3 regions of the Sutcliffiella sp. FSL R7-0096 genome follow, and region 2 is predicted to be linked to each of the others. Evidence: riboswitches for the same ligand, from Rfam matches in the RefSeq annotation. Region 2 holds a riboswitch; each other region holds the start of a gene.
The links. Region 2 has a riboswitch for thiamine pyrophosphate ahead of thiC (phosphomethylpyrimidine synthase ThiC). Riboswitches for the same ligand answer to the same signal wherever they lie in the genome.
Positions count from the first base shown of each region.

Region 1: it holds a riboswitch for thiamine pyrophosphate, as region 2 does, so the genes downstream of both, thiT (energy-coupled thiamine transporter ThiT) here and thiC (phosphomethylpyrimidine synthase ThiC) in region 2, are expected to answer to the same signal.
Region 3: it holds a riboswitch for thiamine pyrophosphate, as region 2 does, so the genes downstream of both, tenA (thiaminase II) here and thiC (phosphomethylpyrimidine synthase ThiC) in region 2, are expected to answer to the same signal.

Region 1 covers NZ_CP152003.1:3,940,031-3,951,753, forward strand. Annotated here, with positions in the region: rRNA gene MKY77_RS20270 (23S ribosomal RNA) at 1-1,435, opposite strand, end outside; rRNA gene MKY77_RS20275 (16S ribosomal RNA) at 1,638-3,189, opposite strand; TPP riboswitch at 3,627-3,729, shown strand; gene thiT (energy-coupled thiamine transporter ThiT) at 3,894-4,478, shown strand; gene MKY77_RS20285 (hypothetical protein) at 4,644-4,826, shown strand; gene MKY77_RS20290 (GNAT family N-acetyltransferase) at 4,877-5,401, opposite strand; gene MKY77_RS20295 (DMT family transporter) at 5,392-6,318, opposite strand; gene MKY77_RS20300 (MgtC/SapB family protein) at 6,491-7,192, shown strand; tRNA gene MKY77_RS20305 (tRNA-Ala) at 7,257-7,328, shown strand; gene MKY77_RS20310 (DMT family transporter) at 7,452-8,432, shown strand; gene MKY77_RS20315 (2-hydroxycarboxylate transporter family protein) at 8,413-9,747, opposite strand; gene MKY77_RS20320 (NADP-dependent malic enzyme) at 9,799-10,989, opposite strand; gene MKY77_RS20325 (response regulator) at 11,121-11,723, opposite strand, start outside.
Region 2 covers NZ_CP152003.1:3,041,131-3,052,853, forward strand. Annotated here, with positions in the region: gene MKY77_RS15605 (GerAB/ArcD/ProY family transporter) at 1-669, shown strand, start outside; gene MKY77_RS15610 (carboxymuconolactone decarboxylase family protein) at 1,093-1,539, opposite strand; gene MKY77_RS15615 (TetR/AcrR family transcriptional regulator) at 1,987-2,568, opposite strand; gene MKY77_RS15620 (CBO0543 family protein) at 2,894-3,406, opposite strand; gene MKY77_RS15625 (DUF4363 family protein) at 3,534-3,890, opposite strand; gene MKY77_RS15630 (DUF421 domain-containing protein) at 3,993-4,856, shown strand; gene MKY77_RS15635 (hypothetical protein) at 5,255-6,307, opposite strand; partial or broken gene MKY77_RS15640 (alpha/beta hydrolase) at 7,102-7,939, shown strand; TPP riboswitch at 8,508-8,622, shown strand; gene thiC (phosphomethylpyrimidine synthase ThiC) at 8,770-10,560, shown strand; gene MKY77_RS15650 (serine protease) at 10,582-10,749, shown strand; gene MKY77_RS15655 (DinB family protein) at 11,161-11,670, opposite strand.
Region 3 covers NZ_CP152003.1:1,310,379-1,319,235, forward strand. Annotated here, with positions in the region: gene MKY77_RS06725 (PBP1A family penicillin-binding protein) at 239-2,299, shown strand; gene MKY77_RS06730 (VLRF1 family aeRF1-type release factor) at 2,614-3,402, shown strand; gene MKY77_RS06735 (hypothetical protein) at 3,458-3,622, opposite strand; gene MKY77_RS06740 (SDR family oxidoreductase) at 3,686-4,666, opposite strand; gene MKY77_RS06745 (MFS transporter) at 4,852-6,132, shown strand; TPP riboswitch at 6,207-6,313, shown strand; gene tenA (thiaminase II) at 6,418-7,101, shown strand; gene MKY77_RS06755 (ECF transporter S component) at 7,113-7,694, shown strand; gene MKY77_RS06760 (ATP-binding cassette domain-containing protein) at 7,705-8,857, shown strand, end outside.

The DNA of each region.
Region 1 (11,723 bases), 900 kb from region 2:
TATCAACCTGTTATCCATCGCCTACGCCTTTCGGCCTCGGCTTAGGTCCCGACTAACCCTGAGCGGACGAGCCTTCCTCAGGAAACCTTAGGCATTCGGTGGAAGGGATTCTCACCCTTCTTTCGCTACTCATACCGGCATTCTCACTTCTAAGCGCTCCACCAGTCCTTACGGTCTAGCTTCAACGCCCTTAGAACGCTCTCCTACCACTGTTCGTAAGAACAGTCCGCAGCTTCGGTGATACGTTTAGCCCCGGTACATTTTCGGCGCAGAGTCACTCGACCAGTGAGCTATTACGCACTCTTTAAATGGTGGCTGCTTCTAAGCCAACATCCTGGTTGTCTAAGCAACTCCACATCCTTTTCCACTTAACGTATACTTGGGGACCTTAGCTGGCGGTCTGGGCTGTTTCCCTCTTGACTACGGATCTTATCACTCGCAGTCTGACTCCCATGGATAAGTCTTTGGCATTCGGAGTTTGACTGAATTCGGTAATCCGATGAGGACCCCTAGTCCAATCAGTGCTCTACCTCCAAGACTCTAACACATGAGGCTAGCCCTAAAGCTATTTCGGAGAGAACCAGCTATCTCCAGGTTCGATTGGCATTTCACCCCTACCCACACCTCATCCGCTCACTTTTCAACGTGAGTCGGTTCGGGCCTCCATTCAGTGTTACCTGAACTTCACCCTGGACATGGGTAGATCACCTGGTTTCGGGTCTACGACCACGTACTCATTCGCCCTATTCAGACTCGCTTTCGCTACGGCTCCGTCTCTTCGACTTAACCTTGCACGGGATCGTAACTCGCCGGTTCATTCTACAAAAGGCACGCTATCACCCATTAACGGGCTCTAACTACTTGTAGGCACACGGTTTCAGGATCTATTTCACTCCCCTTCCGGGGTGCTTTTCACCTTTCCCTCACGGTACTGGTTCACTATCGGTCACTAGGGAGTATTTAGCCTTGGGAGATGGTCCTCCCTGCTTCCGACGGGATTTCTCGTGTCCCGCCGTACTCAGGATCCACTCAGGAGGGAACGAAGTTTCAACTACAGGGTTTTTACCTTCTATGACGGACCTTTCCAGATCGCTTCATTTACCCCGTTCCTTTGTAACTCCATGTTGAGTGTCCTACAACCCCAAGAGGCAAGCCTCTTGGTTTGGGCTAATTCCGTTTCGCTCGCCGCTACTCAGGAAATCGCGTTTGCTTTCTCTTCCTCCGGGTACTAAGATGTTTCAGTTCCCCGGGTCTGCCTTCATTACCCTATGTATTCAGGTAAAGATACTGCTCCATTACGAGCAGTGGGTTTCCCCATTCGGAAATCTCCGGATCAAAGCTTACTTACAGCTCCCCGAAGCATATCGGTGTTAGTCCCGTCCTTCATCGGCTCCTAGTGCCAAGGCATCCACCGTGCGCCCTTAATAACTTAACCGTCGACCAAAATTGGTCATGTGTCGATATCAGCGATGATATCTATAAAGAAAATTACTAAGATGAACGATATTTTGTGAATATCTTGATATTAGTTACATTATCTAGTTTTCAAGGAACAACTATGACAATTCGTAAGAATTGCCTATTTAGAGAGAATGCTCTCTCAAAACTAAACAAAACAACAAGCGTACATTCCTTAGAAAGGAGGTGATCCAGCCGCACCTTCCGATACGGCTACCTTGTTACGACTTCACCCCAATCATCTGTCCCACCTTAGGCGGCTGGCTCCAAAAGGTTACCCCACCGACTTCGGGTGTTACAAACTCTCGTGGTGTGACGGGCGGTGTGTACAAGGCCCGGGAACGTATTCACCGCGGCATGCTGATCCGCGATTACTAGCGATTCCGGCTTCATGCAGGCGAGTTGCAGCCTGCAATCCGAACTGAGAACGGTTTTATGGGATTGGCTCGACCTCGCGGTTTTGCTGCCCTTTGTACCGTCCATTGTAGCACGTGTGTAGCCCAGGTCATAAGGGGCATGATGATTTGACGTCATCCCCACCTTCCTCCGGTTTGTCACCGGCAGTCACCTTAGAGTGCCCAACTGAATGCTGGCAACTAAGATCAAGGGTTGCGCTCGTTGCGGGACTTAACCCAACATCTCACGACACGAGCTGACGACAACCATGCACCACCTGTCACTCTGTCCCCCGAAGGGGAACGTCCTATCTCTAGGAGTGTCAGAGGATGTCAAGACCTGGTAAGGTTCTTCGCGTTGCTTCGAATTAAACCACATGCTCCACCGCTTGTGCGGGCCCCCGTCAATTCCTTTGAGTTTCAGTCTTGCGACCGTACTCCCCAGGCGGAGTGCTTAATGCGTTAGCTGCAGCACTAAAGGGCGGAAACCCTCTAACACTTAGCACTCATCGTTTACGGCGTGGACTACCAGGGTATCTAATCCTGTTTGCTCCCCACGCTTTCGCGCCTCAGTGTCAGTTACAGACCAGAAAGTCGCCTTCGCCACTGGTGTTCCTCCAAATCTCTACGCATTTCACCGCTACACTTGGAATTCCACTTTCCTCTTCTGCACTCAAGTCCCCCAGTTTCCAATGACCCTCCACGGTTGAGCCGTGGGCTTTCACATCAGACTTAAAGGACCACCTGCGCGCGCTTTACGCCCAATAATTCCGGACAACGCTTGCCACCTACGTATTACCGCGGCTGCTGGCACGTAGTTAGCCGTGGCTTTCTGGTTAGGTACCGTCAAGGTGCGAGCAGTTACTCTCGCACTTGTTCTTCCCTAACAACAGAGCTTTACGACCCGAAGGCCTTCATCGCTCACGCGGCGTTGCTCCATCAGACTTTCGTCCATTGTGGAAGATTCCCTACTGCTGCCTCCCGTAGGAGTCTGGGCCGTGTCTCAGTCCCAGTGTGGCCGATCACCCTCTCAGGTCGGCTACGCATCGTCGCCTTGGTGAGCCGTTACCTCACCAACTAGCTAATGCGCCGCGGGCCCATCTGTAAGTGATAGCCGAAACCATCTTTCAATAAAGAACCAGGAGGTTCCTTATATTATCCGGTATTAGCTCCGGTTTCCCGAAGTTATCCCAGTCTTACAGGCAGGTTGCCCACGTGTTACTCACCCGTCCGCCGCTGACCTTTCAAAAGCAAGCTTTTAAAAGGTCCGCTCGACTTGCATGTATTAGGCACGCCGCCAGCGTTCGTCCTGAGCCAGGATCAAACTCTCCAATAAAGAGTCTGAGCTTTTGCTCAAAATTTGCTAGCTTGTGTTACTTAAATCATTTTGTTAATCCCGTAGGATTAACGTTATGACGCTGTTGTTTTGTTTAGTTTTCAAAGATCATTTTCTTACAAATTTCGCTCAAAAGCGACTTCCTAATCATAACAACTTGTTCGTTTAAAGTCAAGCTGTTTTTTGATTATTTTTCAAGTGCTTTGTTGCTATATTAATATCGCCTGCTCGAAGCGACGAGATTAAATATACCACCCTCACAACTATATTGCAATACTTTTTCTGAAAAAAATTTCATGTTAGTGTTGTCATCTAATAATACTTTATAGAAGAAACATATCATCTAATAACTTTACTCTACAAATGAGATAATTCGACAAATGGAAAAAGCTTGTCGTTTTCTAGTAGGTTATGTATGATGATAAGTAATAATTAAATAATTCCACGAGGGGGGCCACTATGGCTGAGAGTGAACTATTATGTTCTGACCCTTTGAACCTGTTAGTTAATACTATCGTAGGGATGTGGCACATTTTATTTCTTAACGTTATCTAAGCAATAAAGGAGCCCTCCTTTATTGCTTTTTTTATTTTCATGGTTCTGTAAATTGATGAAATAGCGGATAAATGAGCATGATGTTACAGCCCATTTAGACTGCTTACCAACAACTTAATGTCAGAACCGTTATTCTAAGGAGGAGTATTATGAAGAAAAATAATACGTTGTTTCTTGTCGAGGTTGCCATTTTTAGTGCCTTGGCTTATATGCTAGATTTATTATCTGGAGCATTATCCCAAATATGGCCACAAGGTGGCTCTATAGCAATTTCAATGGTACCAATATTTATCATGGCGTTTCGATGGGGATTAAAAGGTGGTATCCTTTCAGGCTTTGTCCTTGGGTTATTACAAATAGTAACAGGTAACTTTTATGGAGTGGATCCTGTACAGATTTTCTTAGATTATATTGTAGCTTTTGTCGTACTAGGATTTGCTGGTGTTGTGGCAAAACAAGTTGTGAATTCCTCTAAGGAAGACAACTTAAAGAAGTTAACTTTATTCGTAACAATTGCGATATTCCTTGCATGTCTACTCCGGTTCTCCGCTCACTTCGTGGCAGGCATGATCTTCTTTGGTCACTTTGCTCCGGAAGGACAGCCAGTGTGGCTTTATTCTTTAATTTACAATGGTTCATATATGTTACCGAGCTTTGTTGTTACCACCGTAGTCACAGTATTGTTAATCAAGACAGTTCCCCGTATTTTTAGATTCAATAAGTCCATTGCCTAAGCTGATCAATTAGATCAGCTTTTTCTATTTGCTTTTCTACAAATACATATTAATTGTTGGATTGATGGAGCCTGAGCTTTTAAAAGAGATGATATAAAAATTACTAGAATGTTCCGTTTGCTTCCTTCATATAATGGAATAACTGATGGAGCAGGGGGAAAAGATATGTATCTCTTAAAATACACAGCGTTTTTGATAGCTTTGCTAACTTCAATCGTATTGTTTTTATTTGCTTACTTTGAGGCGGTGCGAATAAGCGAATCAGAAGAGAAAGTACGTGGAGAGAACGTGATTATGAGTTTTTCACTTGCGCTTTTTTTTGCTATTATGGCCACTCGGTTAAGTTAAACTTTACATAATTAAAGCTAATTACACTAAAAGCCGACAATGTCGGCTTTTTACCCTTCTCTTATAAGCTTCCGCAAGTCTTTCCAAACGTATGCCGTTTCCTCATAACTGTTTTCACCAATTTTAATCTGTTCAGTATCTAGTTCTTCGGGACAGAAGGAAAGATAGAAATGTTTACAAGGGTTTTCTGTTAGAACCCATACAAGCATGGAGAAATGGTCTTTTTCCATTAAGAAGCTTGCTACTTCTTGAATCAGTTTTTTTCCTATTCCTCTTCCCTGGTTCTCTTTAAGCAAATAGATGGCATACAACTCAGTGTCTATGCCGTATTTCTTCGTACGCTCAGGTCCCCCGCTGGCAAAGCCTACAACTTTCCCATCAATTAATGCAACAAATAAACAACTCTCGTTGAACCCCCGCTCAATAACCCCTTTCCACATCTCTTCCCGGCTGCTCTTGGATAAGGACTGTAAATAGTTTTCATCAACAATACCCTGATAGGTTGTTTTCCAACTTTCAACATGAACCTCGGCAATTGCACATTCATCGCCTGGAATCGCCAATCTTACATCCATTTCCTCTCCTCCTCTTTTCTCTCCGATGTTAACACTTTGTTGTGATTTGTCTTCCTATTCTCTCTTAGAAAATAACCTACACTTAACATTACTAGGAATCCTCCCAAGAATTGAGTCCATGTTACCGATTCATTTAAAACATAGTATGCAAGAATAGCAGCACCAATTGGCTCAAAGAGAATACTCATGGATATAACATTGGTACTGATATACCGGACTGCCCAGTTGAATAAAGAATGTCCCAACAGTGTGGGGAAGATGGCAAGCAGGATGAACCATCCCCAATCTGATGCAGAATAGCCTGTGAATGAATCACCTGTAAACAGCACATAGAGAAACAATGTAACAGTGCTGAACCCATAGACAATGAATGTATAGGTAACCAACGATAATCTTTTTCTGACATCCTGCCCAAATAGAAGATAAGCTGTAACCAGCGCACATGCCACTAGCGCAAGGATATCTCCGAAAAGAGCCATTCCACTTATTCTAAAATCTCCCCAGCTGATCACAACACTTCCGAGAATTGCGATGATTCCACTGGTAATCGCTTTTTTACTGAGCCTTTCCTGGAAAAACAGGTATGTCCCTATAAAGGCGAACAGTGGCTGTAGCGTGACAAGTACAGTTGAACTAGCCACACTGGTATAGTTCAAGGATTCAAACCATAAAATAAAATGAAATGCCAAAAATACTCCGGCAAGAACAGAAAAAAGCCAGTCCCTTCCTCTAATTCGCTTTAATTCCCCTACATATTTATATAGAAAAACGGGAAGTAAAAATAACACAGAAAATAGTAACCGATAGAAGGCCACCACTCCGGCTGGTGCTTCCGCCAGTTTGACAAATATGGCTGAGGCGGAAACAGTTATTACTCCCACCGCGAGAGCCACATAAGGATTAAACCATTTATTCATACACTTTCACCCAAACCATTTCCATTTAAGTTTATACTTTCTAATTGTACAGAATATTGTTATAATTCTCTAACCATTTGTTATTAAATAGGTTGCTTTCAAAGTTGTCAATGCAACTATGGAAAGAAACAATATACAAGAATCATACAGCATTTTATACAGGAGGTGCCATATGAAATTATTTTTCGAATTTATCGACGAGTACGATTTTGTAGTAAAGCTTATCTTTGCAACCTTTGCAGGTATTATCATTGGCCTAGAGCGTGAATTAAAAGGAAAGCCACTTGGATTAAAGACTTGTGTAATTGTATCCGTGATGGCTTGCCTCTTAACCATCGTCTCCTATGAATCCGCCTTTCTCTATTCAAAAGAGTATTCGAGACCTATGGACCCAGGTCGTATTCCTTCCTATGTAATTAGTGGTATTGGATTTTTGGGAGCAGGCGTGATACTTCGTAGAAGCAATGAAGCCATTTCCGGCCTGACTACAGCAGCATTGGTATTGGCCTCTGCCGCTTTGGGGATTACAATAGGTGCAGGTTTTTTTATTGAAGGTGCTTTCGGCGTTATCTTTATCATCTTGGGTGTGAAGGTCATCCCTTCCCTTTTTGAAAAAATCGGACCGAAGAAATTGAAGGAAAAAGAGATTAAAGTGAAGATCTATCTTGAAAAAGATGTTGACCTGACCATGGTCATGAAAGAGATTCATCATAAAAACTTGTCTATAAAGCGAGTCAAAGTAAAAGAAGAAAAGGACGATATTGTATTAAACTGCATCATCACAACCAAGAAGATTGTATACACAACAGATGTCTATTATGAATTGAAATCATTGACCGGTGTCATCCAAGCGGAAGTAGAAAACTTGGACTAATAAAATCTTTTCAAATAATGTTTGCAAAAGGCTGATTTTTTGGTAAAATAAATTCAGTCTCATCGGGGCGGTAGTTCAGTGGGAGAATACTTCGCTGGCAGCGAAGGGGTCGTGGGTTCGAATCCCATCCGCTCCATACTAAAGGCACCACTACATTGTAGTGGTGCCTTTTTTTGATCCTCTTTTGACCCACTAATGAAGTAATTCCTTTAGACTATTTACGATTCAATAGAATATCTTAAATCCGGACAAGCATACGATGGTAAAGATAATCATTGGAAAGGAAGATAGTGCGATGATGACCTCCATGAGGAAAACCTTTACTGCCTCCCTGTATGCCACCATGGCTATCAGTTTTTGGGGGATTTCATTTGTGTCCACAAAGGCTGTTTTGGATAAGCTTGATCCTTTCACCTTATTGGTAATGAGGTTCGGCATAGGAGCTTTGTTTTTAATGATTCTATTAGTTCTAAAACGTGAACGATTTTCCATTTCTATAAAATATATTCCCCATCTACTAGTGTTGGGAATATTGGGCGTCTTTGTTCATCAAGTATTGCAAGCGAGTGCCTTGTTGACGATAGATGCCTCTGCTGCAGGATGGCTTATTTCCTTTTCCCCCATTTTCACCGTCTTTCTATCGATGCTATTCTTGCACGAAAAAATGACCCTTTCTAGAGCGATTGGAATGATTCTAGCTGTAGTTGGTGTATTTATGATTACTTCCGCAAGAAGCGGCCAGCCTTTCACTCTTACCTTGAACATTGGTTTTATTTTGATGATTCTAAGTACCTTGAACTGGGCTATCTATTCCATTCTTTTAAGAGGGCTCCGTATCCCCTATCCCGCGCTAGTCATAACTTTTTATATGAGTTTCATAGGTTTCGTTCTAACTACACCTTTTTTCATAAAAAACAAAGGGTGGGTATCCCTCCCCCTGCTTAACGCCGGGGAATGGGCCCACCTATTGTTTCTTGGAATATTTGTTTCTGGTATTGCTTATTGGTATTGGGGGAAAGCGCATGAAGTAATGGTAGCATCAAAGGTTTCAATGTTTTTATATTTAGAACCTATTACTACTTTACTTGCAGCTTTAACCTTATTACATGAAAAAATAAATGTCACCAGTGTTTTCGGTGGTGTAATTATTATAGTAGGTGTTGTTATTGTTAATGGGCAGTTATTGCCCTCCTTGTTACGTCATATCTCTGCATGGTTCTTTATAAAAACAAAGGAATGATCAATCCTGCTCCCAGTAGAATTAATGCTCCACCTAATCTTGAAGAAATCTGGGCAAATGGCATCAATTCCATTCTCTTTGCAGCAGATAATACTGCAACATCCCCTGTCCCCCCCATATTTGCCATGCATAGGCCGGCAGTGATGGCTGATTCGATTGGATAGAAACCTACCATTTTCCCTAAAATACCCGCACCGATTACAGCTCCTACTACCACACCAGCAACAATAAGGATGTACTGTACGCTAAGTGCATTCAACACTGCTTCAAGGTCGGTATATGCGACACCGATTCCAAACAGTAATGCCAACGTCCAGTTTTTCGCAACGAACTGATACCACTGGCTCGCTCCTTCCACGACTGATGATGGCAGAAGGTTGGCTATTTTTACAATGGCAATCAAAATGATCATAATGGCATATGGATGCAAGGGCATCAATCCATCCAATAAGAAACCGATCGTAAAGAAAGTTAACGCCGCTGCCATCCCGGCACCCATTTTTCCTATTTCGTATTTTTGTACTGTTTTTTCATACGTAAAACCTTTCATTAGTACACCGTTTCCGGAAAGGCTTGGCATCTTGTTCCCCAATACATTCAAGGCGCTTGCAAGTACAATCGCAAATACATTTCCAAGGGCCAATGCCGGCACTAAAATAGATATATAATAGCTAGGACTGTTTCCTAAAAGCTCCGAATAGATTTGACTCATAGGTACTGCACCGGCACCCATTCCACCACCAAGTATTGGCAGGGTAATGACCAACACAGCTTCCTGAAGTGTGAATCCGACGAGCATACCGACAATAGCAGCGATAGCCATCGCACCGAGCACCGCACCCATAATTGGTAAGAAGAATCGGACGCCTACTTTTACAAGCATTTGGGAGTTCATCCCTAAAATACTTCCTGTTATTAAGGCCGCAATGTAAAAGTCTAGAAATCCTCCAGTTGTCATAAAATCAGTGATGGAGGTTGAAACATTTTCTGGTAATATCCCACTATAGACCATGTAAGCGGAACCAAAAATAGCCACAATGGCACCTCCGCCGAGGAATGTCTTAATTATTGGCAAACGATCGCCAATCCAGCCCAATGCCTCTCCGAACACTACCATAACAAGGAGGGCGCCTATCATACCAGTGGGCAAATTATCCGTATACACAGCAAGCGCTGTTAAAACAAGGAACACCCCAAACCATAGCACTGGTATATTAAAAATGCTCACACCTTGTTTAGTTGGAATGGAGTAAATTTTGGTATTACTTTTGGAAGGTAGAGTAGTTTCTGTGTCTTTTTTTACTGCTTGCTCCATTTAGGACAACTCCCTTTTCTGAATATTATTGAGCATCAAGCCCTGCATCAATTAAGATACAGAACTTGATCGGATAGATTTCTTTTTTGCGATATTTGCGACAGCTTTGGATACTTCCACCGCCACCTGTTTATCCAGTGCGCTTGGAATGATATTGTCTGCGCGTAATTCTTTTTCACTTACCATTTTTGCGATGGCATAGGCAGCAGCAATCTTCATTTCTTCTGTGATATCGGTAGCTCCAGAATCAAGAGCTCCTCTGAAGATTCCTGGGAAAGCCAGTAGATTATTAATCTGGTTAGGATAATCGGAGCGCCCTGTTCCCACCACTGCTGCCCCTACGGCCAAAGCCTCTTCCGGATAGATCTCCGGGATAGGATTTGCAAGTGCAAAGACAATCGGATCCTTAGCCATTTTCATGATATGACTCTGCTTCAAAGCTGCCGGGCCCGAAACACCAATAAATACATCTGCACGGGAGATAGCTTCATTAAGTGTTCCATTAATCTGGTGCAGATTTGTTCGTTTAGCTATCTCTGCTTGACTGGCATTCATCCAATCCAACCCTTCACACACAATACCTTCGAGGCTGACTAGGGTAATATCAGCAAAGCCCGCTGTCAGGAGAAGCTTTGCAATGGAAATTCCGGCAGCCCCAGCTCCATTGATGACGATTTTAGTCGTCTCCTTCGGTTTCTTTACCAGCTTTAATGCATTGATCAATGCACCCAATACAACAATTGCCGTCCCATGCTGATCATCATGGAACACCGGGATTTCCAAGTCTTTTTTTAACCGCTCTTCTATTTCGAAACATCTTGGTGCTGCAATATCCTCTAAATTTATCCCTGCAAAGGTTGGCTGAAGCGCTTTGACTATTGATACAATTTCATCCACATCTGTGGTATCAAGACAAATTGGAAATGCATCGATATCTGCAAACTGCTTGAAAAGGATACTCTTTCCCTCCATGACAGGCATCGCTGCTTTAGGGCCGATATCCCCAAGACCAAGCACTGCAGTACCGTCTGTCACAACGGCTACCATATTGCCTCGTGATGTTAATGAATTTACCTTACTTGAGTCTTTGGCAATCTCTTTGCAGACATCTCCTACACCAGGTGTATAAGCTAGACTTAGATCATCTTCCGTTTGTATATCAATCTTGCTGACGACCGCAATTTTTCCCGCATTTTCACGATGAAGATTCAGAGCTTTCTCTTTTAAGTTCGTTCCTTTCATATCCATCTCTCCTTTAAAGAAATCGCTTTCACTTTTTTATCATCCTACTGGGAAAGATGTACTTTTCATAGATTAATAAAGTAATATACGAGTTTTGTAACTAAAAAAAGTGACCAAGACTGGTCACTTTTTTAATAGTATTTCGAAAGTACATCCACGTTCATTTCTTTATAGACGTACTGATAAATGGGTCTACCAATGGTTCCATACGTCATCCTTTCCCCCAATACGCCGATACTTTTCAAGAATTTCAAATACTTTCTGATGGATACTCTGGATATTTGAGTGATTTCTGCTATATCCTCTGTGGAAAAGGAATCGGATTTTTTCAGTTGTATTGCGTCCATTACCACTTTCAAGGTCGCTTTTGTCAAACCTTTAGGAAGACTTTCAGCTTCTATTGCTTGATGCTTCTGATGAAGTATCCGTTGATCCAGTTCTATTTGATTAAAGACATGCTGATTGGATAACAGAGTCCATTTATCCTTATATCTTAGAAGTGCCTGCTTAAATCTATCAAATTCAAAAGGTTTGATAAGATAATCGAAAGCCCCATAGCTTAAAGCTGACTGAATGGTTTGGGCATCAGAAGCAGCTGTAATAAAAATGACGTCCAATCGGGCTTGGGCAGCTCTTAAATTCCTCATTAGTTCAAGTCCTGTTTTTCCAGGCATAAAATTATCGAGTAGAAGAAGGTCCACCTCTTTTTTCTGCAGAACATTTTGAGCGGCATC
Region 2 (11,723 bases):
TCTGGAGGGTTTCGAAGCGTTACCGGACTTAGTTTCTGGGGAATGGTGATTTCATATTTAATAGTCATTCCGTTCATACTTTTGCTACTCCCCCATCTCCATCCACGGAACCTCATGTCATTCAATGACCATTCAATGCCCGAATTCCTCTCCTCGTTCAAGAGCACACTTTATTTATTCATGGGGTTTGAAGCGATCCTTGTCTATTACCCTTTTATAAAAACTCCAGAAAGATCGCAAAAATGGGCACATCTCACTGTGCTATTTATAACCTCTTTCTATTTGTTAACAACGCTCATAACGTTGATGTTTTTCGGTGTAGACTATAATCTTCATCTTCTATGGCCGACGCTCACTATGCTTAAAATCATACAAGTACCTATTCTGCAAAGATTAGAATATTTAGCGATATCGGTTTGGTTGATCAAAATTTTGGCAAACATTTCTCTCGGGCTTTGGGTAGCGAGCCGAGGAATGATGAACGCCTTCAATACTAAGCGGCGTACAAGCCTCTTGATTTTTCTCATTGGAATGCTGATTGCAGGTCTATTCGTAAAGGATTACAAGAGTATTCGCCTGTTAACAGATTATCATTCAACTATGGGAATGTATTTTCTTTATATCTATATTCCTATCATGTTTTTCATTACACGATTAAAGAAATTTTAGCTCCCAACATAATGATTCGCTATTGCTGATTAGTTCTTACCTGCGAACGCATAAACCATGTCTCGAAGATATTTTGCAAGATGTACTTATTCTAGCTTTAGTTTGATAAACATCAGTCTCAGTCACCTCGACTGTGAGGAGATCACCCGAGCAAGATGATTACATGTTAATTTATATGATGGATTGACTCGGCAAACTATGCTTTTGCTGAGTCAAGCATCTATTTTTGAACAACTGTGTACCATTTGAAGCAATTAGGAAGTATAAATTACAACTTATCTGTCTGACCTAATTGGTTTAATATAATAAAATCTAGTTGTTCAATATTGTTAACGAATAGTAGGTATGTTAAAAAATTCCACTTGCGAATACGGGAGTTTTACCACGGAAGGATTAAATTCTGTTTGGATAGGTGCAACCCCTTTAATTATCTTTACCGGCTGTATTTCCCATTGCAATTGATATTCTGTTCCAACTATTGATCTGATTTATAATCAATACTAGATCAACATATTGTTTCTCATCAAAATGTTCCCGGACACGACTGTATAGGTTATTCGGTACTTTTTTGGTTGGAATTAGAGTGATGTGTTCGGTAAGTTCTAGGGCTACTTTTTCTTTCGGCGAATAAAATTCGCATTCTTCCCAAGCGTTCAGGCAATAAATTCGCTGTTCAGTTTCTCCCATTTTCCTAGCATCGGATGTATGCATGTTAATGCAGAATGCACACCCATTAATTTGAGAAGCACGGATCTTTATAAGCTCCCGAAGTTTGCGTTCAATCTTTGTATTTTTTGTATATTTCTCCATATCCATCATAATTTTCATAGCATCAGCAGCAACTTCATAATAGGCAACTCTTTGAGTCATAAGCCATCTCCCTTTAGAATTATTTAACTGTATTCTCCCCAATGTATGGGAGTAATAAAGTATGAATCTTAAACTTTGATACACATAATTGGATTTTTCATTCATCCTAAATAGAATTTAATTTATCGAACGTTCAATTATAGATGTTTTCAAACATCTCTTTATCTAGACATTTTTTTCATAGGATAGGTTTATATGTGAACAATGATGTGAATGAATTTAGAATATTTCAAAACATAGCTGGCGATAAGCGTAATGAAAATGTTAAGAATAATGAGAGCAAAATGCAAAAGGAAAAAGAATTTTCCTGGGTAACCTCAAAGAAAACTTTGTATTACTCTCCCTCTCCTCACCGGTATCTTGGAACGTCTTAAACAGCACTAAGTTCAGATAAAAAAAAGACTGATCCGGTCTCTTTTTTTCGAAAATAATTGTAAAAATGGATGTCTATCGGAATAGTGTGGACTTAATCTGTTTAATAACAGATTCTAAATAAGACTTATCTTGAAACAATCGACTTAATGCTAAGGATCCTTCCAAAGAACAGAGAATATAGATAGCTAATTGTTGATCATCTAAGTCATTGTCTATGTCTTTCTGTTTTTGTCCATATTCAATAATTCTCTGAATTAGATTTAATATTCCGGAGAAGCCATCTTTTATGGAATCCTCAAAATCCACTTTCGAATCATCTGCTTCTATGGCAGCATTCATTAGTGGACACCCTCCTACTACTATATTATTTTCGTACAATGAACAAAAGATGGATATAAAAGCGTCAAGCTGTTCATAGGCTGTGTCTTTTGATGCAACTGCTTCATAGTATTTTTCTTTTAATAAGTTTTTTGAATGCGAAAAAGATTCTTTTGCCAATGTATCTTTGTTTTCAAAATGATTATATATCCCACCTTTTTTAAGGCCAGTCGCATTCATAATATCTGAAATTGAGGTCATTTTATAACCAGTTATGTTAAACAATACAGATGACTTTTCTATGATGTGTGTTCTAGTTTTTTTTCCTTTATTCAAAATACCACTTCCTCCAAAAAAAGAACAATCGGTCTTTTTTAATGATATTACTTAGGCATACTTGTGTCAAGTATCAGCAGTGTGCAACATAGGAGAATAGTGTTTCACCTGGCAGAACTTGCGACCTTTATTTGATTGGGAATAATTGGTCCTAGCCCGCCATTACCTTTATAGTCAGATTTTGACCTTTTCACTCAACCTCAATAAGAAAGGAAAGATCCCCTTCACCTAAATGGATAAAGGGGATCTTTGTGAAAATTTTAGAAAACGGAAATAGGTTAAGTTGCTTCAATCAATATCAAGACATACAGATAAGAACCGGCACTTATTTCATTTTACTTATGGGAACTTTGAATATCCATAACAACCCTATAGTTATCAATACTGCCAATACATAGGTCAGTAATGGTCTTTTATGATGAAGTCTTAATATGGGCAATGAATACAGATAAAAAAATATAGACCACTTTATATTCCAACCATTATGAAAGGTTATGAGGCCCGCTTTGTTGTTGATAAATTCAATGAGAGATAAAAATGCTGCCCAAAAAATAATCCAGGCACCTTGCTTGACCTTACCAGATGGATATCGACCTAGATAGATAAGTACAATGCAAGGATAAAATATAAACATCACGATCATATTGTTCAAAGTATGATTAGGTATAAGAGAGGTAGGCTCGTATTGCCACAACGTGTAATTATATGTTAGAAAATTATATAATAAATCAAGTAAGATGAAAAACAAGATGGTAGATTGGTACTTCTTCCAATTCCGCCAATCCCCCCATCGCCATGCAGCAAATATCCACAGGATTATTCGTATAATCATGAACATATAATCCCCTCCTAATTAAAAAAATTACCTCTATTGTCTCAATATTTCCGATTTATATTACATTATTAATAAATTGAAGGGCCTTTTACTCAATAGAATATAATATCGAGAGGTAGAGTTTGGTACTTCACAGATTATATATGATATACATCCGGTGCTTAATGTGGAGTAACCCGATTTTACACTCTAATTCTTCTTTTTCTTTTATATTTTCTTTCAATTGTTCCATTTCCAATTCAATTTCTTTATAATCTTCTAACACACCTAAAAGTTGCAACTTCCACTTTCGACTTTTATAACTTTTCTGAAATTCACTTAAGTTTTTTAATGCTTTCTCCCATTGTTCGTCATCAATGTAGTCATGTAACTCATCAATTTTGTAGAAAAGCAATTCATCTTTTTCAGTTATCGTTACATTACTACATCCTGTTGTCATTAAAATTAGAATAATAATGATTCCGAAAGATCTACTTAGTACTACCACAATAAACACTCCTTAAATATTTTTCCATTTTCAGTATGTTTAGTATTAGCTTTCCCAATAATGGAAAAGTATAATATTTTATTGGAATTAGGAGTGAACTAGATGAATGAATTAGGTCTTGTATTTATCCGAGGGCTTGCCGGATTTTTTTTATTGTTTATTTTAGCCCGAATTATGGGAAAGAAACATATTGTAGACATGACGTATTATGAATATATCGTTGGTATTGCTATCGGGGGAATAGCGGCTGAGTTAACTTTCGGTACGGAAGTAAGAATGTCAAATTTTATTTTTGGGATGATTATTTGGGCAACCCTACCGATGATTGTCTCTAAGATTGAATTAAAATCATTTCGCTTTCGTAAACTTACAGAAGGAAAGCCGACCGTTTTGATACAGAATGGAAAGGTATTTGAAGAAAATTTAAAAAAGGAAGATTTAACAGTCGATGAACTGATGATACACCTACGGCAAAAAGGTGCATTTAAACTATCTGAAATTGAAACAGCTATCATGGAGGTAAGTGGACAAATAAGTGTCATGAAAAAAACAAACAATCAACCCTTAACCCCAAAAGATGTCGGGTTGATAGTAGAACAAGAGCACCAGCCACGTATTGTAATCATTGATGGAAGTGTTATGGAAAAAAGTTTGAGTAGATACGGTTATACGAATGAATGGCTGTTGGGGGAAATCATGAAGCAGGGTGCAAAGGGTTTTTCAGATGTATTTTTGGCGCAAATTGATTCCATGGGAAATGTTTATGTTGACTTTTATAACGATAAAGCAGATATGCCTAAAATTAAGCAAAAACTATTAGTAACGGCTAATATTAAGCAACTTCAGAGTAATTTAATGAATTTTTCCCTGCAAACAGAAAATACGAAAGCAAAAGAAATGTACCAAACGCATGCCAAACAAATGGATAAGTTAATTGACGATATGTCCGTTTATTTAAAAGAGTAATGTACACAGTCTTTTCATATAATTAAAAGTGTTATTGACGATAATTCACGTAAATAAATTGACGGTGATTTTTGTCCTAACTCTACTGAATATAATGACCATAAGGGATAGGAAGCTCTTTCTATTGAATAACGTAATACCTTCTTTTTCTAAACCGGGGACTTTAAGTACATTTCTTTTTTCATGATTGTGCAATTAAGCTAACCAAGTGTTATTTAAGAATATGCCCCTAAAATGAAAAATAGCGCTGATCCTTGTTTAAGGATCGCGCCCTATAGTGAAATATTACCGAATAGTAAAGTGAAGGAAAATAAAAACTCTCATTTATACATTCTATAAGTAATCTTAATTCGCCACATTTGATTTTATTTTTGTTAAATGACCATTAAAATAATGAGTTAAAGTTTTCCACAATGCTTGCATCGTCCCCGCCTTTTTAAATAATAAGCTAAAATTGCTATCCCTAGAGATATTCCCCATGGCAACCAGAACAAAAAAGGAACAAATTGTCCCCAATTTTCATTGGTAATTGAGCCATTAACCATCATAAGTATGATTTGTGGACTGAGCTTTAGCCCCGTAATCGTGATCATGGCCGACATCAACATTGCAGGAACCATAACAAACCAAATTGGAATTTGTTTACCTGCTAGAAAAAAACACCACCGTGGAAAAATCACTCCCCATCTCTGAATAAGTCCAAGAGTTAGAATTCCACCGCCAATACATAATCCTCCCAGTATGGCTTCAACTATAACATTGTCTTCATTCCCAACCATTGATAAGTCGTTTGTCCCCAAAGGAATTCCTAAAGCCCACGCCCATCGAACAATACCGTATGGCAATGCCATAATAACGGCTAAATAGGTAAACCACTTTCCCCACTTTGCTTTTGCTTTTACTGATGATCCTTCTGTAGCGTCATTCCGGCCACAATTGCCACAAGCATTCTGTGTAAGACGAAAATATGCTATGGCAAAAGCACCCCATATGAACCCACCAACCATACAAAAAACTTGATTAATAACTCTCCAATCCAGAAGATCAAAGTGAAGCAAAAACAAATAAGCAAAGTTCTGCACAATTCGTGAATCTGGAACTATAAATATAAGCGTCACACTCATTATCCAAGCAAAGGAGAGAAATATTGCACGAGGAAAACGACTTCCCCATGTCTTTATCATCGCTATAGCTACCACTGTACCTACCAATCCAGCTATGGCAATGACTGGTCCCCCGACATCAACATTAAGATTTGATAAAAATGATCCCATAATTTCTGCTCGTGAATCGTTTTTACCGAAAGGAAATCCGTTGCCACCTAATATCCAGTACAGCCCGAGTAACCCGTATAGTAGGGACCATAGAGCAGCTGCATACCCAGTCCACTGCGGCCAACGTGACAGCCAGGTAAAATGTGTTGAATTATTGATATTTATTTTCGGTTCCATTTCACCCTCCCTAAAGCATTTTCATAATAATAATTAAAATGTCATACTTCAAGATATAGTAACCCTTTAAAATTAATTAGGTTAACCTTCCAAAAGGATCTTAATATTTTTACATCGCGTTATTCCTAAATTAACCTCCCATTACAATTTATTCCTTGTTTCGTAATGTGACCCTTAACAGGAAAAAGTACTTCCCTTATTCAAAGGGCACTGCAGAATTGCGCCCTTAATAGAATAATTTAAATGGCGTCTTTATCAATGGCTCTTTTCGTAAACTTTGTTGCTTTTACGAATTTTTAAACCGTCTGTTATCTTCCCTACTGTCGTGCTCTTTTCCCGGCTGTACTGAAGAAACTACTTGCACTTTATAGAGTCTGATAGCAGTAAAAAGTCCAATTGCCGACTTTTTACAAGTAAATAGCAACAATCTTTGAGAAAAGAGCCTTATCAATTAACTAATTAGAAACCATTTCCAATATATCTTAGTTTTATATGTACTCGCGATTAAACATATATTTCACCTACCTAGAATTAAAAGGAATAGTTGTATAGAAGTATATGAGAAAAAGCGCAAGAAAATTCTGGTAGAAAAGGAAATGACCCCATGTTATAGTGATTAATATAGGAATGATTCCCTTTCTATATAACAACATTTAAAAGGAGGCCTCGTCATGATTATCAAGTGGGTTCGACTGCGATAATTAAAGGGGCAGGCCAATCATGCTCCAGAAAGAGGTTATTGATCTGCGCCATAGTACCGGCGATTAGATAATAAATAATTCGGGGGTAAAAACATGAGAGAACAGATACTGAAAATAAATAAAGTGGATATATGTACAGAAAGTTTTGGAAACTCTAATGACCCTGCTGTGCTTTTGATCATGGGAGCAATGTCTTCATTAGACTGGTGGGATAGAGACTTCTGTCTCCGTCTCGCTGATCAGGGGAGATTTGTTATTCGGTACGATCATCGGGATGTGGGACGATCGACCATTTATGAGCCGGGTACCTCCAACTATACAATAACGGACATGGCTGACGATGCAGCAGGTGTCCTAGACGCTTATTCCATAGAGCAGGCACATATCGTTGGTATGTCCCTAGGCGGTCTGATCGGACAGATTCTTGCTTTGAGATATCCGGACCGCGTATTTACGCTTACACTAATGGCATCAAGTGTGTTCGGGACTGAAATGGAAAAGCTGCCTCCAATGGATCAGAGCATACTGGATCACCATGCGAAGAGTGCTTCCATAGATTGGGCAAATCGGGAGGCGGCCATTTCCTATCTTGCGGATGGATGGAATAGTCGGTTCCAAACCTTATGAACAGGAAAGAATATATAAACTCGCAGAAAGAGAGGCGAATCGCGCCAAACAGCTACCGAGCAGATTTAATCATGCCATGTTGCAAGGCGGAGACGTGTATTTCGATAGAATGGGTGAGATCAGCGTACCTGTGCTTATTATTCATGGTACAGAAGATCCAGCTCTGCCATATGAGCACGGGCTTGCTCTTGCGAAAGCCATCCCTCATGCTGAATTATTAACTCTTGATGGATCAGGGCATGAGATTCATAGTGAAGACTGGCCTCAAATAATAAATTCAGTTGTAGAGCTTAGTTCGCAATAAAGAATAATTCGATAAGTATGACGGCTGCTTTTTTTTGTACTGTTTTTCACTAATTTTAATAAACCTTTTTAATTTAAAAAGTTAAAAGGATAGATAAATAATTTTGGGGAGCTTCAGGAAAATGGATTTACAATGTTATAGATATCCCTATTAAAAGCCTAATTTCTCAGTGTTATAAACGAGAATTTGGGCTTCCTTTACTTCACAATTGCGCCCTTATAAACGGAATAAAAGATGTGTCTCTGTATACTCTTAAATTGAGCTATTTACAGAGAAAGAGGACTGCTATGATAACCCTCGACTACTCCGTATGCGACCGATTACTGAAAATCGTTTTTAGTAAATATCACCTGAAATTCAAAAGGGCACTCTATTAAACCCTCCGATTACGATACTTTTACCAGATTTCTCTTTAAAAATATCTTCCCTATCGGAGTAAAATGTTTAACTGCATCAATATTGAAACTACTCTAAAGGGCAACTTCTCCCACTCTCATCCTTCCGACCCATTTTTTAAATATTCCTTTTATTTTTACGAAGTCACCTGTATACTAATATCAAATCGAATAATAATAACTAGGGGAGTCCAAAAAGTTGGGCTGAGAGAGAAACACGTTGAAGTTTCTTGACTCTTGGGACCTGATCTGGTTCATACCAGCGTGGGGAAGTTAGAAGCGTCATTAATATTACTACTACTTCTGTATACATATTAGCCGGGTCCAACCATTTATTGGACACCGGCTTTTTTATGTACTTCATTAGCTTTTATAAGCTTTCCTCTTGTTGTGTTCTATATCTAGTCCTTGAATTCAAAAAAGGAGAGATTTATTATGTCAAAGTCAACATCTTCATTAAACGAACAAAGTATTTCCATCATGTCTAATTTTTCAGGTAGCAAAAAAGTATATGTAACAGGCTCTAGATCTGACATTAAAGTTCCAATGCGTGAAATCGAGTTAAGCCCGACAACCGTTACATTTGGAGAAGAGGAAAATCCTCCTGTACGTGTGTATGACACTAGCGGACCTTATACAGACCCTGATTTTTCTGTCGATATTACTAAAGGTCTTCCTGCCCTTCGTAGTTCATGGATTCAAGAACGTGGCGATGTTGAGGAATATGATGGTCGTGAAATCAAGCCTGAGGATAATGGTTATAAAGATGAAAACGACCCTCGCACTAATCATAACGTGTTTCCTGGTTTAAAGCGGAAACCGTTACGGGCCAAAAAAGGGAAAAATGTTACACAATTTCATTATGCTAGAAAAGGAATTATCACGCCTGAAATGGAATTTATCGCAATTAGAGAAAATATGAAACCTGAATTCGTACGTGAAGAAATTGCAAAAGGTCGAGCGATTATTCCTTCTAATATCAACCATCCAGAATCAGAGCCCATGATAATTGGCCGTAACTTTCATGTGAAAATAAATGCTAATATTGGCAATTCTGCTGTTTCATCTTCTATCGAAGAAGAGGTTGAAAAAATGACCTGGGCAACACGCTGGGGTGCTGATAATATTATGGATTTATCAACCGGTAAAAATATCCACACAACAAGGGAATGGATTATTCGTAACTCATCGGTTCCTGTAGGCACTGTTCCAATTTATCAAGCACTTGAAAAAGTAAATGGTGTTGCTGAAGATCTTAACTGGGAGGTTTACCGTGATACCTTAATTGAACAAGCAGAGCAAGGTGTTGATTACTTCACCATTCATGCTGGTGTTCTTTTGCGATATGTCCCGTTAACAGCTAAACGTTTAACAGGTATTGTATCTCGCGGTGGGTCTATCATGGCACAATGGTGTCTACACCACCACAAAGAAAACTTTTTATACACTCACTTTGAAGAAATCTGTGAAATCATGAAATCCTATGATGTTGCATTCTCTTTAGGGGATGGTTTACGTCCTGGGTCTATTGCAGATGCGAATGATGAAGCACAGTTTTCAGAATTAGAGACTCTTGGAGAGCTAACAAAAATCGCATGGGAGCATGAAGTACAGGTGATGATTGAAGGGCCAGGGCACGTACCGATGCACCTAATTAAAGAAAATATGGATAAACAACTGGAAGTGTGTCAGGAAGCGCCATTCTACACACTTGGACCTCTTACGACTGATATTGCTCCTGGTTATGATCACATTACATCTGCTATTGGAGCTGCAATGATTGGTTGGTATGGGACAGCGATGCTTTGTTATGTAACACCAAAAGAACATTTAGGTTTACCTAATAGAGACGATGTTCGTGTAGGGGTTGTCACTTATAAAATTGCCGCACATGCAGCTGATTTGGCAAAAGGACATCCTGGAGCACATAAAAGAGATGATGCCTTATCAAAAGCTCGTTTTGAATTCCGTTGGAGGGATCAGTTTAATTTATCTTTAGATCCTGAACGTGCCATCGAATATCATGATGAAACTTTACCTGCTGAAGGTGCAAAAACAGCACATTTCTGTTCTATGTGTGGACCTAAATTTTGCAGTATGAGAATCTCTCAAGATATTCGTAATTTTGCAAAAGAAAAAGAACTTGATACGAAGGAAGCTATTGAAATAGGTATGAAGGAAAAAGCTGAACAGTTTAAGCAATCTGGTAGTAACATATATCAGTAACTTTCTTAGGGGGTTATAAGGGTGAAGGTCGAAAAAATTGAAGAAGAAATTAATCAACTCAAAACTCGCCTTGCTTTTTTGGAGAAAAGTTTAAAAGAGATCCAGCAAAATTGTAATCATCATTTTAAAGGAAATCAACATCATGTAAAATGTATCAAGTGTAATAAAGTAAATGTTTTATATTATTAGTAAATAAAATGTAGTTGGCTTTTAATTTATGTATGATATGGCAATATAATTTTGCATATTAATAAGACCGCTATATTTAAGTTTTGTATAAAATTTTAATATTTTGCGGTCTTTTACTTTACTAGTTATTCCATTTTAGCGCCTTTCGGAATAACCACCAATCCTTGTTTGTCATTCGTATGATGTATTGAGCTCTCGTTCATCGTTAGCTTAACGAAGAGACCTTGATTTTTTCTTGTTTGAGATTTTTATTTGCTTTCATTTTTAGACAAAATTCAGTCTGGAAACCAATCTTTCCAACCCGTCTTGTCCTCTCTTCATATCAGTCTATGAACAGGGCGGGAAGGCTGTCATAAAGAAAGAACGGAAGCCGCGTTTTCCGCGCAGCTTCCGTCCCGATTTTCCGGACAACTAACTCAAATACAGATTTCGGATGACCCCCATGTGATGAATCTCGTGTCCTGCGATGCCGTACGCAAGGGCACGTGCCGTAATGCTTGCGTTATTGGCTGTGCCTTTGCGGGACCACGCCTCCGCCGTTATCCCGCGCAGCAGTGTGATGGTCGATTGCCGTACGGCCCGGTAGTCTTCGGCCAATTGCGCGGTTGTCCAGTTTTCGAAAGGAGGCATGAACAATTCCTGGTCGAAACCGGACAGAGGCGTCTGGTCCCCTCTTGCGAACCGAAGCAGGCGGTAGGCCATGACGCGTTCTCCGTCTGCGATGTGGCCCACGACTTCTTTTAGCCTCCATTTGCCTTCCGCATACCGATACGCGCCATGGTTTTCGGTCAACGATGCCAGCAGCTCGGTCATTTGCTTTTCCTGGGCGAGCAGAATGTCGATTATGTTGCCATCCGGCACCAACCGGATATACTCTCCGAAGTCCCCGGCATATTCTTCTTCTGACGGTCTTTGATTCATGCGTAATCACCTCTTTATGGAGTTATAGAAAATTAAAATGCTCTTCCAATGCT
Region 3 (8,857 bases), 1.7 Mb from region 2:
GGAATGGGAGTCAAGTACGAATATATTGGCGAAAAATTTCGAATATGGGTAAAGGGGTTCCCTTTTGTTGAAAAAGGGTATGTAATAGTGTTTAAGTTATAGGAATGTTATCATCAACATGTAATTTTTCTATAACTATCATAATGAATCATTTGGGGGTTTATGCACGTCACCCTAAAAAAGAAAGGTTTCATTTCGAATAACTATGAATATTTTGTTGCACATATAGGAGGTTCTTATGGCTGAAAGAGCAAGTAAGCATAAGCGGGGAGTGAGTTTCAGGGCACTGTTACTCATTGCGGGTTTATTGGCTTTAATTATTCTGTTAGGAATGCAATTATATATTAATTCAAGGGACGTCAGTGCATTGACTGATCCATTGCCACAGTCCTCTGTCATTTATGACCGTCACGGGGAAGTAGCAAGCAGGATCACTTCCAATCAAATAGAGGGGGTATCTTCCGATGAAATACCGGAAGTGCTCAAGCAGGCGGTTGTAGCGGTTGAGGACCAGCGCTTTTATGAGCATGATGGATTTGATTTTGTAGGGACTGTGCGTGCCCTGACTACGAATGTGAAAGCAGGGGGCTATGTACAGGGTGGAAGTACCATCACTCAGCAGTTAGCGAAAAACGTCTTTTTATCACATGATAAAACATTGAAACGGAAAACGGATGAATTCTTTTTGGCAAAGAAAGTGGAAAAATCCTATTCAAAGGACCAAATTATCAGTCTTTATCTTAACCAGATCTATTTTGGGGAAGGTGCCTGGGGTATCAAGCGGGCGGCAGCAGTTTATTTTGCCAAGGAACCCAAGGACCTGACATTGGCGGAGGCTGCTACTTTGGCCGGGCTGATTAAAGCCCCGTCTGCCTTGTCTCCATTAAATAATGAAGAACGCTCGATTCAACGCAGGAACCTGGTACTTTCTTTGATGCATAACCAAGGTTTTGTCACAGCCGAAGAAGTGGAAGAGGCAAAGCAGGAAGAGATGAAGCTTGAATCAAGGCACGTAGATCCGTATAAAGCTAAATATCCTAGCTTTACGGATTACATAATCGATGAAGCCGAAAGAATGTACGGCATCAGTGAAAGTGAGCTACTTGCGGGCGGGTACCGAGTGTACACCACATTGGAGCCGAAAGTCCAAGAAGCCCTTGAAAAAGTATATGCAGACCCAGAGAATTTTCCGACTGCGCCAACCGGAGAGGTGGCACAAAGCAGTGGCATTCTACTTGATCCGAAATCAGGAGGGATTCTCGGAATGATTGGGGGTAGGGACTATGAGTTCCGCGATTTCAACCGTGCCTCCAAATTGAAAAAACCTCCGGGTTCTACTGCCAAACCATTATTGGTGTATGCCCCTGCTCTTGAAGAGGGATATGATGTTTATGACATGTTGAATGACTCACCGACTGAATTCGGCGATTATACCCCTCAAAATCACACATTGGATTTTCGTGGAGAAGTTTCGATGTATGACGCAGTGTTGAATTCCTATAATATTCCTGCCGTATCCCTGCTTTATGAGATGGGGATCCAAAAAGGGATGGATGCAGCAAAGAAGCTATATCTCCCGGTTGATGAGAAAGAAGATAGAACATTAGGAAACATAGCCTTAGGTGGATTTTACGGAGTATCCCCTAAACATATGGCAGAAGCTTATTCGGTCTATGCCAATAATGGGGAGATCATTGAATCCCATGCAATTGTTAAAATTGAGACGGTTACAGGTCAAGAAGTAGCCTCATTTGAAGAAGAAAAAGAACGGGTCTTTTCAGAAGGCACGGTAGAAAAAATGAATTTTATGCTCAAAGAAGTAGTGGAAGAAGGCAGTGGAAAGAACGCCATCATAGAAGGGCGTGAAGTAGCCGGAAAAACTGGTTCCACCCAAACAAGTGACAATAACCATGGTGCTACATCCAACCAATGGTTTGTTGGTTACACCCCGCAGATTGTCGGAGCATTCTGGATAGGATTCGATAAAGAGTCTTCAGAAAATGTACTCCCAATCATTTCTGGTGCCGGTAGTCCATCAGCCAAGGTGTTTCAGCAGGTTGTTAGTGAAGCGCTTGAAGGGGAACCGGTAGAATCCTTCAACCTCCCAGCAAGCCTGCAGAAAAAGAAAGACTCTGCGAAGAAGGAAGAGAAAAAGCAGGAGCAAGAACAGCAAAGAAAGAAAGAGCAAAAGAAGAAAGATGAAAAGAAAAGAGAAGAAAAAAAGAAAAAAGAAGAGAAGAAAAGAGAAGAAAAAAAGAAAGAGCGTGGCAAGAAGAAAGACCGAGATGACGATGACTAACAGTAAACACCTTCCTCGATAAATGGGGAAGGTGTTTTTTCTGTGACTGTTATCGTAAACTTTGTTGCTTTTTCCTATGTTTAAAACAACCGTTATATTCTTTGCTATCATGCTCTTTTCCTGGCTGTACAGTCAAGCTCCCCTGCTTATTATAGAGTGAATAAACGATAAAAAGTTCAATTGCCGACTTTTTACTAGTGTATAAAACCAATCTTTAAGAAAAGAGCCTTATATGTTTAGATCATCCACTTTCGTGATAAAGACTATTAAACCACAAGTTTAAAGGAGAGGATTCTTTGACCTATCATAAGACAATGAAAAAACTTTCGAACATGAGATTTACTAAACCAGACAAAGTATTAAGCTTATATTTACACACCGATCGCAGCCACCCCGACCAGCAAGGTGGCGAATGGAAAATAGCATTGAAGAATGGGTTCAATCGATTAGAGGAATATATAGAAGCTAGCAGTATGGAAGAGTTAAAAAGATTGCGTTCCATTCGTGAAAATGTTGAAAAGTATGTGGAAAGCATGGATAGGAAAATGCCGAGAGGCCTAATCATCTTTGCATCTGCTGATAGCGGGCTATGGGAGACGTTTGAATTACAGGTTTCTGTACCGACCGATTTTTATTGGGAGGAATATCCTGTACTCGATGAGCTACAAAAAATGTATCAGGCATACCCTTTAACTGGTTTTATTCTTATGCAACAGAATGAAATTAAAATTCTTACATCGATGTTTGCCCTGATAGAAGAAAGTGAGTCGATGGAATATGATTTGGAAATCGATGACTGGAGAATGCATCAGGGTCCCTCTCATCACAGTTCCAGTATGGGAAGTGGAGCCATTAAAACTGCGAGCCAAGTGGATCATTACGAAGATCGCATCCATGCAAATCAGAAGAGATGGGTAAAGAGCCTTGGCAGCATGCTTGATAAAAAGGCAGCGGATAAGCAGTGGGAAAAAATAATTTTAGTTGGAGACAAAGGAGAAGCAGAATTGCTTGAAGGGTATATGAATAAAAAGGTGGATGCCATCATCCAGAAGAACCTATTAAATGAAAATGAGAACACTGTATTAGAAAAGTTATTAGCTTAACTTTTAGTAAAGCCCCCTTAAATTATTTAGGGGGCTTTCATTATGGTCCCTTGAGCTAGATAACAGGATATTCCGCTTCATATATTGGTTCTGTGTAGTACGGAGGGCGCGGTCCAATTTTGGGCATCGGCCATTTATTTGGTTGGTAAACCATTTGGACTTTTGCATCCGATTGATTGATTAACAATAGTTCGACTTCAGGGTTAAATTCGTAACGCAAAATAATCCACTCCTTCGCAATATTTTTTGAATGTGTGAATGGAGAAACATCTCCTTTCCACAATCAAGAAGCCGTAAACTCTCCTCCATTTACATGCAGTACTTGGCCTGTAACGAATCGGGAGTCATCTGATGCGAGATAAACATAAGTGGGGGCTAATTCAAATGGTTGAGCCGCCCGATTCATGGGGTTAAATGCTCCAAACACTGCTACTTGATCCGATGAAAAACTTGCAGGAATGAGTGGTGTCCAGGTTCTTCCCGGGGCGACGGCATTTACGCGGATACCTTGGTCAACGATACTATTGGCAAGGGCACGTGTAAACCCGATGTTAGCTGCCTTGGTAGCAGTATAATCAATCAATTGTTTTTCCCCTGCATAAGCGACTACGGAGGCGGTATTTATGATGGAACTGCCGGGTTTCAAGTAGGGCAAAGCTGCTCTGGTTGTATAGAAGTGGGAATAAATATTCACCTTGAATGTGTCATCGAACTGTTCATCGGTAATATCAAGCAAACTTAGTTGTTGAAATTGTATTCCCACATGATTCACCAGGATATCCAACCTTCCGAAAGCTTGGATGGTTTGCTCTACAATTGCCACACATTGTTTCTTCTCTCTTAAATCCCCAGGCATAAGCATACAACGTTGCCCGAGCTCTTCAATTCTAGCTTTTGTTCGGTTCGCATCTTCATGTTCATCAAGATAGGAGATGGCTAGATCTGCACCTTCTTTTGCATAAGAAATCGCTGTCGCTGCACCTATCCCGCTATCCCCGGCAGTAATGAGTGCGACCTTTCCCTTTAACTTGCCACTGCCCTTATAGTTAGGATTTTCAATAATGGGCTTTGGAACCATGTATTTTTCCAATCCTGGCTGCTGTAATTGGCGTTGTTCTGGAAAGTTGATGGGTATTTCTTGGTATTTCGTTATTTTTCCATAATTAGGATATAAGGGGTAGGGGTCCTTTTGTCTATTCGATTCAAACCACTCTTGATATTGGCTTAGCTCATCCATGTTCCGCTGCTTGTCAAATGAGTCCATCTAAAACCTCCTCTAATCTTCCTTTGCACAACTATATTTATATGGAAAAGGCAACTTGGCTTATGCCATTATCCTGCTGTTTGTCCTCCACCTCCAGACCGAGAGAAAAAGAACCGACAGTCGGTTAACGGCACTTCTTAAAGAAGATAAACTTATTTTAGATAATGATTAGTGGAGGAAAAATGATGGGAAATATGATCGCCATATTCAAGAAACCAAATTACAGTTTGTTGTTCTGGTCATCTTTTACGTCGACAATGGGGAGTATCGTTGGTATCGCAGCGTTGATGCTGTATTTGTTGGACAGATATACAGATCAGCCTTTTTATGCCGCGTTAACGGAACTGATGTATTCCTTGCCGACACTTGCAGTATTCTTTCTGGTAGGAGTATTAGCTGACAGAATGGATCGTCAGAAAATTGCTGTTTACAGTGATGTGATTTGTGCCATTTTATCGCTGGCGCTTATGGGGGCGATTTATATTGATTGGATGCCGCTCGTATTCGCTTTGTTGTTCTTAAGAAGTGCCGTATCGAAATTCTTCCACCCTGCCCAAGCTGCCATCATCCAAGGAATTCTGACGAAGGATGAATATACAGTGGCAGCAGGACTGAATCAGATGACAAGCAGCTTGTTCATGTTGTTCGGAAATGCCCTTGGAATTTTCATCTACTGGACGGTAGGCCTTCAGGGTGCAATATTTGTATGTTTTATCACTTATATGGTCAGTGCGATACTGATACGTGCATGTAAGTTAGAAGAAACTGTTGTCCTACCAAATGGCAGGCACGAATGGAATCAACTTAATGTTAGATTTGTGGCAAATGACTTTAAAGATGGCATGCTTTATATTTTGAAAAATCCTTTGTTAGTCTACCTGATCATTGGTTTCTTTGTTTTTGGAATTGTGAACGGAGGGCTCTCCGTCATGCCAGCCTATATACTTAAATATAAACTTGCCCCAATAGACTATGAGCAGCTCATGATGGTGATGGGAGTAGTGTTTGGCATCTCAATTTTGATTGGAAGCATTGTTGCCTCGATGTTGGCGAAAAAGTTGAAATTGTATCAGATGATTATTATCGGTCTTAGCATCTCTGGTGCATTCGTCATAGCAAGCGGGTATAGCCCTAGTACGTATTATTACCTTGCATTTACTGCATTGATTGGTCTGGGACTACCATTCGTCAATATTGGAATCGGTGGATGGCTGCCTAGGATTGTAGATCCAAAAATGATGGGAAGGGTTCAAGGCTGGATCACTCCCTTGATGATGTTGTCCCAATCTATCACCCTTGGAGTGATTGCCCTGACCTTTCAAAAGATGCTAACCGTGGAAGGGCTGCACCTTTTGGTAGGCGGATGCCTGGTGTTTGTTGGATTATTTTATATGTTCACCTTGCCCAAACATACTACGGAAGAAGAAGAGACGCCTGAAGGATTGGGAAATTCAGCTTCTGTGTAAAATTATTCTTTGACAAAATAGAAAAAGCTGATTAACATAGGTATCAGAAATTGCTTTCCGACAACTCGATACGAATCTACCACTAGGGGTGCCTTTATAAGGCTGAGATTGAAGTGTGACTTCAAGACTCTTAGAACCTGATCTGGTTAACACCAGCGTAGGGAAGTGGGGTCGAAAACACTATACTTTTAATGTTCAGTTGTACTAGTGAATTCACCACCTTCTTTGCGCCAGCGAGGAAGGTGGTTTTTTGCATTATACTAACAATTTTAGGAGGAATGAAGAATGAAATTTTCACAGTTTGTAAGAGAAAAAGCGGATCACATTTGGGAGGCGAGCTTTCATCACCCGTTTGTAAAAGGAATAGCAGATGGAAATTTATCATTGGAATCGTTCAAGTACTATGTTTTGCAGGACGCCTATTATTTGAGCCACTTTGCAAAAGTCCAAGCATATGCAGGGGCAAAAGCGTTTGATTTGCAAACGACAGCAAGACTAGCTGCACATGCACAAGGTACATATGAAGCAGAATTATCCTTGCACGAAAATTTTTCAAAACGTCTTGGGGTGACAGAGGCAGAAAAGGCGGCATTCCAGGCAGCTCCGACCGCACACGCTTATACTTCCCATATGTATCGTGCCGTATTGACCGGTGGGTTGGGAGAAGTGATTGCAGCCCTGCTTCCTTGCTACTGGTTATATTATGAAATTGGTGAGAGATTAAAAGACTGCACTCCAGCTGAACCAATCTATCAGGAGTGGATTGCAGCTTATGGTGGGGAATGGTTCAAGGAGCTTGTGGAAGAGCAAATCAATAGATTGGATGAATTGGCAGACAAGGCAACCGAGGAAGAGAAAGCCAGAATGCTTGAGTATTTCATCATCAGCAGCCAGTATGAATATTCCTTTTGGGAAATGGCCTACACCTTGGAGAAGTGGCCGGTCTCAGAAACTGTAGTGAAGGCATAGGGGGGATTCAAATGAACAAAGGATTAAAGCTTACAGATATATTGGTGACGGTCATTATTGCATTGGTATTCGGGATTGTTTATAAGTTTTGGGCTCCGGTGTATAACGTGCTGGCGCCATTCGGACTGCAGCTTCAAGAGCTGACATATGGCATGTGGTTCATTGCCGCCACGGTTGCTTATCTACTGATCAGAAAAGCTGGTGTAGCATTCCTAGCGGAAGTGGCAGCCGCCTCAGGTGAATTTCTGGTCGGGTCGGAATATGGGTTGATGGTTTTGATATATGGTGTGATACAAGGACTTTTTGCTGAGATGGTATTCATGGCTTTCCGCTATAAGCGGTTTGATGTGCTTGTCGCATCTCTTGCAGGTATCGCAGCAGGTGTCGGCTCGCTTCTATTGGACCTATTTAGGGGATACCTGTTTGATTATGTCTGGTGGAATGTAACCTTGCTAATATCTTTCCGTTTGATCGGAGCGGTCCTTTTAGCGGGAGTACTTGCTTATGTTTTGGTAAAAGCACTAGAGGCAACGGGAGTCACAAGTCTACTGAGACCGGTCAGCAAGGATGATTATGATTCCTTAAGGCAATAGGGAGGCAAAGATGGAACCAATCATACAATTAAACCAGTTACGACTGAAATATCCGGGTGGAGAAAGGATATTTGAAGACTTGTCCATCCAGATCGGGAGAGGAGAGAAGGTATTGATCCTTGGCCCCTCAGGTAGTGGGAAATCTACGCTCATTCAAGTTTTGGCAGGACTTATTCCGAATGTCATGGAAGTGCCGATGATTGTAAAAGAGCAACTTTTGCCCAATTCATGGGGATATGTCTTCCAAGACCCGGATGCACAGTTTTGTATGCCTTATGTGGATGAAGAGCTTGCATTTGTACTGGAAAACCTCGCTGTTCCAAGAGAGGAAATGGAGAAGAGAATTACAGGAGCCCTTGATATGGTGGGGTTGGAATTACCAAATTCCCACATGAAAATCCAGCAACTCTCAGGAGGGATGAAGCAACGGCTTGCCATTGCTTCCGTCCTCTCGATGGATCCAGACGTGCTCTTTTTGGATGAACCGACCGCGTTATTAGATCCAGAAGGTACCAGGGAAGTTTGGGACACCATTAAGAAAGTGGCAGATGATAAAACAGTTATCATCGTGGAGCATAAAGTGGAGCAGCTACTCGGCTTCGTGGAAAGGATCATCGCGTTGGATGAGGCTGGAAATATTATTGTTGATGGTAAGACGCAAGATGTTTTTCGCACCTCGCTTTCGCTTTTAAACGAATATGGCATATGGTATCCAGGTGCTTGGGAGAATTATTTGAAAACTAGAGAGCACTTCTCCATGCTTAACGTGGAAGCTGAAACGGTGTTAAAAGTGGACGGTCTTTCAGGCTTTCGTGGCAAAGAGAAAAAGATTTATGTAGAGGAAGCGGAAGTTCGTAAGGGGGAATGGATTTCCGTGGTAGGGGAAAATGGGGCAGGGAAAAGCACATTGCTCGAATCGTTAATGAAGCTGTTAAAGACAGAAGGCACCCTAGAAATTAATGGGGAAAAGGTCAAACGTATCCCCACTGACCTGATCACCTTCGTTTTCCAAAATCCCGAATTCCAATTTGTTACTAAATCTGTGGAAGCGGAAGTTGCCTATACACTGCGCCTGAAGAAGATGAATGAAGCTTTGGTTTTGGAAAAAGTAGAAGAAATGCTGAGACGTTTCCAGTTGGACCACGTTCGTTATCAGCATCCAT